DNA from 3 places in the Micrococcus sp. TA1 genome. Region 3 is predicted to be linked to each of the others. Evidence: riboswitches for the same ligand, from Rfam matches in the RefSeq annotation. Region 3 holds a riboswitch; each other region holds the start of a gene.
What was found. Region 3 has a riboswitch for S-adenosylmethionine ahead of GGQ69_RS13880 (acyl-CoA dehydrogenase family protein). Riboswitches for the same ligand answer to the same signal wherever they lie in the genome.
Positions count from the first base shown of each region.

Region 1 (3,264 bases), on a different contig from region 3:
CGCCTCCCGCGCGGCCGCGCTCGATGCGATGGACCGGAAGACCGGGTCCAGGCGCTCGCGGACCTGCACGAACCGCGCTGCGGACCGGTCGGCGGGGTGGTCCGCGGGCCGGCCGGGTGTCCCTGCCGTGGCCGGGGAACCGGCGAGCGGGGCGCGTCGTTCGGATGTCGTGGTCATCATGCTCCTTCGGTGGTGGATGCGGTGGGCGCTCCCGCGCCGGCGGCCGTGGCGCCGGCCCGCGGGTCGGAGTTGCGGGCGGTGGAGTGGAACGGCGGGACGGTGCCGTTGATCCGGTGGTCCCCGACCGCCTGGGTGCGGTAGATCAGCGGGGTGTGGCTGGCGACGGTGCGGGCGTTCAGCCAGTGCCGGTGCAGGTGCCGCGAGGCGTCCGTGGCGGAGGCGCCACCGGACTCGAAGATCTGGTTCGTGGCCTCGAGGATCAGCTCCGAGACCACGACGGTGGCCTCGGACAGGGCGACGTTGGCGCGGGTGTGGGCGTCCAGCACCACCGGGTCCTCGAGGTCCAGGTGGCCGCGCACGCTCCGGTAGGAGTCCTCGACGACGGCGGCGGCACCGGTCACGATGTGCCGGGCGGCGGAGACCTTGGCGGAGACGGAGCCGATGACCTGGTGGACCAGCGGGTCCTCGGCAGGGGTCTCGGCGGTGGCGTGGTCGTAGGTGCGCCGGCGAGCGCGCACGAAGTCCGTGATCGAGGACAGCGCGGCCACGCCGATGCCGGCCTGCGTGGCGGCCAGCACGACCCACAGCACCGCATAGGCCAGCACACCGGTGGGGACGTTGAACTCCTGGGTCCGGTGCGCACGCACGGGGACGTCGTCGAAGGTGGTGGTGCCGGAGGCGGTGAGTCGCTGTCCGAAGCCGTTCCAGTCATCGGTGCGCGTCACGCCCCGGTCCCTCGCGTCCACGATGGCGAAGATCGGTCCCTCGTCCTCGCGGCCGGGCCGGGTGGCCGTCACCAGCAGGTAGTCGGCGAAGACGGCCCCGGTGGAGTAGAACTTGTCCCCCGTGATCTCCGCGATCTCGGTGTCCCCGACCGCCGCGGCCGCCTGGGCGGTGTCCGGGTCCACGTCGACCCAGCGCACGGGACGCCTGCCCGCGGAGGGCGGCAACTCGACGAGGGCGTTGCCGAAGATCCTCCCCGCGGCCACCTCGGCGAGCCACCACTCCGACACTGCTCCCTGGGACTCGTTCTGGTGCTGCTCGGTGAACATGAAGTGCCCGTGCAGGGCCTGCGGCAGGTTCGAGTCCGCGGCGGCCAGGTCCACCAGCAGGCCGGTGAGCTGGGGAAGGCTGGCCCCGATCCCGCCGCGGTCGCGGGCGAGGCGGACCCGGGTGAATCCCGAGCCGCGCAGGTGCTCGATCGCGGCGAAGGCCAGTTCGTGGTCCTGCTCGCGCTGGTGGGCCCCTTCGGCGATGAGCCGGAAGACGGGGGCGAAGTGCTCGCTGAGCTGCGCGTCCGTGGGCGGTGTCCCGGCGGTGGCGGCCCTGAGCTCCTCGAAGCGGGGCAGTCCGGCCCGGGGGGCGTCACCGGGGACTGGGGTGTCCTGCGGGGTGGCGGTGTGGGTCACGAGGGAGCCTTTCGGTCATCCGTGGCACCCGGGGCCCGTGCGGGCCGCGCGGGGGATGCCCGGCCCGCGGCCGCGCGTGGTGTCCCCCGAGGTGGTGCCGTACTTGCCCGCAGCGGTCGCGTACGGGCCGAATCATCACCTGGAGCACCCCACTACGGAAGAGAGGGTTGCCGTCCGGCCAGCCAGGGCTTGACACCGGATCTCGTGATTCTGCAGCCACCGTAGGCGGCGGCCTGCGCCGGGCCAACCGTCGGGGTCATGTTTCGCCACCGCGGGTCACATAGCCCGCCCGTCCCGCTCGCGCACCCCGCGGATGACGCCCGATGACGCCATCAGGACATCGGCACCGGGTGACGTCGCCGGCACGGCATCCTCGTCACGGGGTGGGGCACGCCCCCCGGTGCGGGCGGTCCACCGCCCCTCGGTGGGCTCAGCCCGCCGCCGGGGCGCCGTCCCCGTCCTGCAGCGCCCGCAGGGTGTTCTTGCGGATCTTGCCGGTGGCGGTGCGCGGCAGCTCCTGCACGAACTCGACCCGGTCCGGGACCTTGAACCCGGCCAGGCCCTGCCGGCAGTGGGCCCGCAACTCGTCGGCGGTGACCTGCGCACCGGCCTCGGTCACCACGAACGCCACCGGGCGCTCACCCCACCGGTCGTCCTGGACACCCACCACGGCCACGTCGGAGACCTTCGGGTGGGCGTGCAGCACGCCCTCCACCTCGATGGAGGAGATGTTCTCCCCGCCGGAGATGATGATGTCCTTGGCCCGGTCCATCAGCTGGATGTAGCCGTCCGGGTACATCACCCCCAGGTCACCGGTGTGGTACCAGCCGCCCCGGAAGGCCTCCGCGGTGGCCTCGGGATTCTTGAAGTACTCCTTCATCACGCCGTTGCCGCGCAGCACCACCTCGCCGAGGGTCTCGCCGTCGGCGGGCACCCGGTTCAGGTCCGCGTCCATGACGGCCACCTCCCCGGCGTGCACCATGGGCACGCCCTGCCGGGCCATCAGCCGTGCCCGCTCGGCGGCGGGCAACCGCGCCCACGCCGGCTGCGGCTCGCAGATGGTGAACGGACCGTAGACCTCGGTCAGCCCGTAGACGTGCACGGGGGTGATGTTCAGCGACTCCAGCGCCTCGATGACCGACGGCGGCGGTGCGGCCCCCGCGGTGGTCATCCGCAGTTCCCGGTCCAGGGGGCGGGCGCGCTCGGACTCGTGGATCATGGCGCACACGATCGGCGCCCCGCACAGGTGGGTGATGCCCTCGTGGTCGAACGCGTCCCAGATGGCGTCCTGCCGCACGGCCCGCAGACAGACGTGGGTGCCCGCCGCGGACGTCACGGCCCACGGGGTGCACCAGCCGTTGCAGTGGAACATCGGCAGGGTCCACAGGTAGCGCGTGGCCCCGGTGTAGCCGTTGTGGAACACCGCGCCCTCGGCCGCCAGGTACGCGCCGCGGTGGGTGTAGAGCGCGCCCTTGGGCGGTCCGGTGGTGCCGGAGGTGTAGTTCAGGGTGATCGGTGCCTGCTCGTCCGCCACCCGCCAGGGCAGTTCGGGGCCGGCCGACCCCTGGGCGAGGAAGTCCTCGTAGGTGAGCGAGCCGGCGTCGGGGTCCACCGGGCCGGCGTGCCCGGCGTCGGTGTCCACGATCTCGACCACCAGGGGGGCCTGCGGGAGGTT
Region 1 covers NZ_JACHNW010000006.1:12,354-15,617, forward strand. The annotation lists gene GGQ69_RS15430 (acyl-CoA dehydrogenase family protein) at 1-180, opposite strand, end outside; gene GGQ69_RS15435 (acyl-CoA dehydrogenase) at 177-1,589, opposite strand; SAM riboswitch class IV at 1,684-1,799, opposite strand; gene GGQ69_RS15440 (AMP-binding protein) at 2,020-3,264, opposite strand, start outside.
Region 1: linked by a shared signal. The riboswitch ahead of GGQ69_RS15435 (acyl-CoA dehydrogenase) and the one ahead of GGQ69_RS13880 (acyl-CoA dehydrogenase family protein) in region 3 are both predicted to bind S-adenosylmethionine.

Region 2 (3,264 bases), on a different contig from region 3:
CGCGGACACGACGTCGACCCGGCCACGGTGCTGCCCCGGGCCGAGCTGGACGTGGCCGGTGCCGTGCCGCGGGTGCTGCCGATCCTGGACGAGGTGCGCTCCGGCGGCGCCTCGGCCGTGCTGGACCTGGGCGAGCGCTTCGACGGGATCCGGCCGCCGTCGTTGCGGGTGCCCGCCCCGGCGCTGGCCGAGGCGCTGGAGGCCCTGGACCCCGAGGTCCGCTCCGCACTGGAGGAGTCGATCGCCCGCGCCCGGACCGTGCACGCCGCGCAGCTGCCGCCCGGGTCCGAGGTCGACCTCGGGGAGGGGGCCATCGTGGAGAACCGCTGGGTCCCGGTGGGCCGGGTGGGGCTGTACGTGCCCGGCGGACGCGCGGTATACCCCTCCTCCGTGGTGATGAACGTGGTCCCGGCGCAGGCGGCCGGGGTGCCCTCCCTGGCGGTGGCCTCCCCGCCGCAGAAGGACTTCGGCGGCCTGCCGCACCCCGTCATCCTGGCCGCCTGCGCCCTGCTCGGCGTGGACGAGGTCTATGCCGCCGGCGGCGCCCAGGCCGTGGCCATGTTCGCCTACGGGGTGAACGACGACGACGGCACGCGCCTGTGCGCCCCGGTGGACATGGTCACGGGGCCGGGCAACATCTACGTGGCCGCGGCCAAGCGGGCGCTGCTCGGGACCATCGGGATCGACGCCGAGGCCGGTCCCACCGAGATCGCCGTGCTGGCCGATGCCACGGCGGACGCGGAGTGGGTCGCGGCCGACCTGATCAGCCAGGCCGAGCACGACCCGATGGCCGGTTCGGTGCTCATCACCACGTCCCCGGAGCTGGCCCGGGACGTGGTGACCCAGGTCCAGGAGCAGGTGCCGGGGTCGTTCCACGAGGAGCAGGTCCGTCAGGCCCTGACCGGTCCGCAGTCCGGGATCCTCGTGGTGGACACCCTGGCCACGGCCATCGCGGTGGCCGACGCGTACGCCGCCGAGCACCTGGAGGTGCACACCGTGGACGCGCTGGCCACCGCGCGCCGGATCCGCAACGCCGGGGCCGTGTTCGTGGGACCGTACTCCCCCGTGCCGCTGGGCGACTACTCCTCCGGGTCCAACCACGTGCTGCCCACCGGCGGGTCCGCCCGGTACTCCTCGGGGCTGAACACGGTCAGCTTCCTGCGGCTGCAGCAGCTGATCCGGTACTCCGAGACCGGGTTGAAGGAGTTGGCATCGAACATCTCGGCACTGGCCGGGGCCGAGGGGCTGCCCGCCCACGGGGAGGCCGTGGCCCGGCGTTTCCGGTAGCCCCCGGTCACCGCCGGGTGCCGTCCCGCGTCGGCGGCAACCGGCTCCGCAGCACGTGACGGAGGTCACCGTCACAGGCGTTCACATCCGCAGAAGGCCTTTGACCCGTCGCCCCGGCCGTCGTTACGCTGAACCCAGAATCACGAGTTCCCGCTGTTACAGCCCTGGCTTGCGGGACGGCAACCCTCTTCACGCAGTAGTGGGGTGCTCCAGGTGATGATTCGGCCTTCCGGGCAAGCCGGCGGGCAAGTACCGCGTCTGAAGCAGGTACCGGAGGGGCACCGCCCGAGGTCACACTGTGGATGCGCCCTCGAACGGAGGACTCACATGACCGCCCTGGCCACCATCGACCTGAGCCGCACCGCCACCCTGGACACCGACCTGTCCGCCCAGACCCTGCGCTCGGCCTTCTCCCACTTCCCCTCCGGCGTCGCCGCGCTGTGCGGCCTCGCCGATGACCAGAAGGAGGGCCTCGTGGCCTCGTCCTTCACGGTGGGGGTCTCCCTCGAACCGGCACTGGTGTCCTTCGCCGTGCAGAACACCTCCCGGACCTGGCCGCGGCTGAAGCGGGCCGAGCGCATCGGGATCTCGATCCTCGCCGAGGGCCACACCGACGTCTGCCGCCAGTTGGCCTCCAAGGACGGGGACCGCTTCGAGGGCCTGGGCGTTCGCGCCTCGGACCGGGGCGCCCTGTTCCTGGACAACGCCGCGCTGTGGCTGGAGACCTCCGTCTACGCGGAGGTCCCGGCCGGCGACCACCACGTGGTCCTGCTCGAGGTCCACGGCGTCCACGACCACTCCTCCGAGCACGAGCCGCTGGTCTTCCACCGTTCGGCCTTCCGCAACCTGCGCACCGCCGAGGGCAACCAGTAACCGGCCCACCCGTATCCTGGTCCGCATGCCGAACGCCCCGCAGCCACCGAGCCAGGTCCGCCTGGACGCCTGGCTGTGGGGCATCCGCATGTACAAGACCCGCTCGGCGGCGACGGCGGCCTGCCGGGCCGGCCACGTGCGTCTCAACGGCCAGCCGGCCAAGGCGGCCCAGCCGGTCAAGCCCGGTGACACCATCCGGCTGCGCCAGCCGGGCCGGGAGAGGGTCCTGGAGGTCACCGGCCTGCTGGCCAAACGGGTCGGGGCCGCCGAGGCGGTGCGCCACTACGTCGACCACTCGCCGCCGCCGATCCCCCGGGAACTGCTGGCCGTCCCCCAGCGCGATCGCGGCGCAGGGCGCCCCACCAAGCGGGACCGCCGTCAGATGGACCGGCTCCGCGGCCGGGATCCTCAGCCCTGAGGAAGCGAAGCGGGACCGAAACAGACTCAAAAACCGAGTAGGGCGGCGCCCGATGACGTGGTCGTCGGCAGTGCACGTCGGGTAGTGCCTACTAGTGCCCCATTCACAGCCCTCTCATAGGTTGGGGTGCTACCAGTCCACCCCGGACTGGATCCAGCGGACGAAGGATCTTCTGATGCAGCACACGACCCCCCCTCTACCGACGCACGCCGGCCATCACCGGGATGGCAGCCCTGGGCCTGGTCACGACGGTGATGCTGGCACCCGCAGCACACGCCGACACGGACCTGGACCTCGCGGAAGGGCCTGCCAGCACCATCGTGGTGGCGGACGTGGAGGGTGCGGCCGGGACCGGTGGCGCCGAGGCCACTGTCGAGACCGCACCCGAACCAGTCACCGGAACCGGTGAGGAGGCCCCCGCCGAGACCGGCGAGGCACCCGCCGGCGGCACCGATGAGGCGCTCACCTCCGGTACCGGCGAGGCGCCCACCCCGGAGACGGGTGACGAACCGCCCGTCGGCGCCGAGGCGGGTCCCGCCGACGCGGAACCGGCCGAGGGGATCCCCGCAGCGGGCCCCGCGGAGCAGGACGGCCTCTGCACCGACGCCGCCGCCGGGGACCAGCAGGATGCCGGGACCGGTGACGCGGCACCCACGGACACCGGCACCGGTGACGCCACCATCGAG
Region 2 covers NZ_JACHNW010000001.1:2,548,959-2,552,222, forward strand. The annotation lists gene hisD (histidinol dehydrogenase) at 1-1,287, shown strand, start outside; SAM riboswitch class IV at 1,426-1,545, shown strand; gene GGQ69_RS11230 (flavin reductase family protein) at 1,615-2,160, shown strand; gene GGQ69_RS11235 (RNA-binding S4 domain-containing protein) at 2,186-2,578, shown strand; gene GGQ69_RS11240 (hypothetical protein) at 2,803-3,264, shown strand, end outside.
Region 2: linked by a shared signal. The riboswitch ahead of GGQ69_RS11230 (flavin reductase family protein) and the one ahead of GGQ69_RS13880 (acyl-CoA dehydrogenase family protein) in region 3 are both predicted to bind S-adenosylmethionine.

Region 3 (3,264 bases):
CGCCCCGGGGTGACGTGATGGACCACCGCCGCCCGCCGGGGCCACGACCGAGGAGGGACGCTGGACAGCGACGACCTCTCCCGACGCTTCGCCGCGGGGAGCGCGGACGCCATGCGTGAGGCCTATGACCAGCATGGCCGTCTCGTCTTCTCCCTGTGCATGGCGGCGCTGTCCAACCGGCAGGACGCGGAGGACGCCACGCAGCAGGTGTTCACGCGGGCCTGGCGCTCGCGGGAGACCTACGACCCCACCCGTCCGCTGGGCGGCTGGCTGACCGGGATCACCCGTCGGGTCGTGGCGGACACGTTCGCGGCCCGGGACCGCCAGCGGCAGCTCGTGGACGCGACGTCCGGCCAGCATCAGCGGGAGGACCGGCAACTGTCCGAGCAGGTCGTGGACCGGGTGCTGGTCCATGAGGCCCTGGAGAGGCTCGGTCCGCCCCAGGATGAGATCCTGAGGATGGCCTTCGTCCAGGACCTCCCGCAGGGGCAGATCGCCGAACGGCTGGGAATGCCCCTGGGAACGGTCAAGTCGCATGTCCACCGGGGACTGGCCCGGCTTCGAGCAGCACTGGAGGTGAACGATGGCTGAGACCGCTGAACGGCACCTGACCGAGGAGGACCTGGCCTCGATCGCCGCCGGCCAGGCGCCCGGCCCCGGGGCCGCCGCCCACCTGCGCTCCTGCCCCGACTGCCGCCTGGACCTCGACCGGACCGAGCGCGTGGTGTCCGCGCTCGCGGCACCGGTCAGCCTCCACGAGCCGTCCGCCGACGTGTGGGCGGGCATCGAACGGGAGTTGGGCCTCCGGCAGGATCCCCACGCCGGACCCGGTCTCGCCGCGGTCCCGGGCGCCCCGGAGCCGGCCGGCACGTCCGGCACGTCTGCGGAGACCGCGCCCGGAGGGCACGGTGGCGGGGGGACGCTCGGTGCCGACGACGCCGGCACGGTGAGCTTCCTGCCCCGGACCCAGCGACGCCGGTGGCCCGTCATCACGGCCGCCGCGGCCGCCGGGCTGGTCGTCGGCGCCGTCGGTGCCGCCGTCGTGGCCGGCCTGGTGGGCCAGGGGGACAGCGGGCAGGACACGCCGCCCCAGCCGGTCGCCGTCGGCGAGGCGGTCCTCGCGCCGGTGACGGAGCGGGACGTGGAGGGGCGCGCCGAGATGGTCGCCGAGCCCGACGGCGCCCTGCGCCTGACCGTCGACGTCTCCGAGGGGCCCCAGGAGGGGTACTACGAGGTGTGGCTGCGCGACGAACAGGCCAGCCGGCTGATCTCGCTGGGCACGGTGTCCGGCCAGACCACCACGCTGCCGGTGCCGGACGGCGTCGACCTCGACCGGTTCCCGGTGGTGGACGTCTCCCAGGAGGAATTCGACGGCGACCCCTCGCACAGCGGCGTGACGCTGGCGGCGGGGGCCATGACCCGGTCCGGGGACGCCACCGCGGGGTGACTGTGTGTCCTGACGTGACGTGGGCGACATCCACGCCCCGGGGATCCATTGCTAGGGTGAACCCGTAACCATCCAGAGCGGCTGAGAGACCTGGCTCGACGACGCCGCAGCAACCCGAGGGGATCATCTCCCCAACGACGGGTGCTAAGGCCAGGACCGATGGAGATCCCGGATCTGCAGTCGGTCTGTGCGTCGGCGTCCGCTGCCTGCGCCGGACCAGCCGTTGGCGTGACTGCCGGTAATCCTCGGTGTGACCGGAAGGACCGCCGAATGTCGCAGAGCACGGCCGAGAAGGCCGCCACCACCGAACACCTCTCCCGGCCGGGACCGGAGGCCGGGGCCGCGAACCTCGCCGACGGCCTGCCCGCCTCCTACGCGGGGTTGCGCGAGCACTTCGCCCCGGTCTTCGCCTCGATCGCGGCCGGTGCCCTGGAACGGGACCTGGAGCGCCGGCTGCCCCGGGAGGAGGTCCGCACGCTGGATCGTGCCGGGTTCGGCACCCTGCGGGTCCCGGCCGCCCACGGAGGGCCGGGGGTGAGCATCGAGGACTTCACCCGGCTGCTCATCGACCTGGCCGAGGCCGACTCGAACATCGCCCACCTGTACCGGTCCCACTACGGCTTCGTGGAATCCCTGCGTTTCCTGCCCGGCCGCCTCCAGGACGCCTGGTACCCCCGGGTGCTGGCGGGGGCGACGGTGGGCAACGCGTCCACCGAGAAGGGCGGCAACGCCCTGGGCACCCTGAACACCGTGCTGACCCGGAGCGGGGAGGGCTGGGTGCTCAACGGCCGGAAGTTCTACGCGACCGGATCGATCTTCTCGGACTACACGCGGGTCTCCGCCTCCCTGGACGGCGAGGACGGACGGCGCTTCGCGGTGGTGGCCACGGACGCCCCCGGTGTCACGCTGGAGGACGACTGGGACGGTTTCGGGCAGAAGCTCACCGGCACCGGCACGGCCCTCTTCGAGGACGTCACCGTCCCCGAGGACGCCGTGCTGGACCGTACCGCGGGCAGCGCCGAGGCCGTCCACGAGGCCGCCTTCTTCCAGCTCGTGCTGCTGGCCGTGCTGGCCGGCATCGCCCGGGCCGCCCGCCGGGACACCGTCGCCACCATCGCCACCCGCAAGCGCACCTTCAACACCGGGCTGGGCCTGCCGTTCCGCGAGGACCCGCTGATCCAGGAGGCCACCGGGCGGATCTCCGCCCAGGCCTTCACCGCCGAGGCCACCGTGCTGCACGCCGCGCGGGCCCTCGACGCCGGCATCCAGGCCGCCATCGATGCCGGGGCGAATGTCCCGGAGTTCACCGGCACCCTGCCGGGAGCCCTGTACGAGTCCGAGATCGCCGTCGAGCACGCCCAGGTCACGGTGCCCGAACTGGCACTGGGCGCCGCCCAGGACCTGTTCCTGACCGTGGGTGCCTCCGCGACCTCCACGTCCAAGGGGCTGGACCGGCACTGGCGCAACGCCCAGACCGTGGCCACCCACAACCCGATCGCCTTCCGGGCCCGCGCCCTCGGCGACTACCACATCAACGGCATCCTGCCGGAGGGCCTGAACGCCATCGGCGACGCGAAGACGGCGGGGCCTGCCGCATGAGCGCCCCGACCATCATGACCACCACCTCCACCGGCGAACCCCGGCAGGGACCCGCGCGGGTCTTCGACGGCAAGAAGCGCGTCCTCGCCTCGGCCTTCGCCGGAACCACCATCGAGTGGTACGACTTCTACCTCTACGGCACGGCCGCGGCGCTGGTCTTCAACGTCCAGTTCTTCCCGATGGCCACCGAGCTCGGCGGCATCGTCGCCTCGTTCGCC
Region 3 covers NZ_JACHNW010000003.1:33,176-36,439, reverse strand. The annotation lists gene GGQ69_RS13890 (RNA polymerase sigma factor) at 112-591, shown strand; gene GGQ69_RS13885 (anti-sigma factor domain-containing protein) at 584-1,447, shown strand; SAM riboswitch class I at 1,513-1,613, shown strand; gene GGQ69_RS13880 (acyl-CoA dehydrogenase family protein) at 1,718-3,046, shown strand; gene GGQ69_RS13875 (MFS transporter) at 3,043-3,264, shown strand, end outside.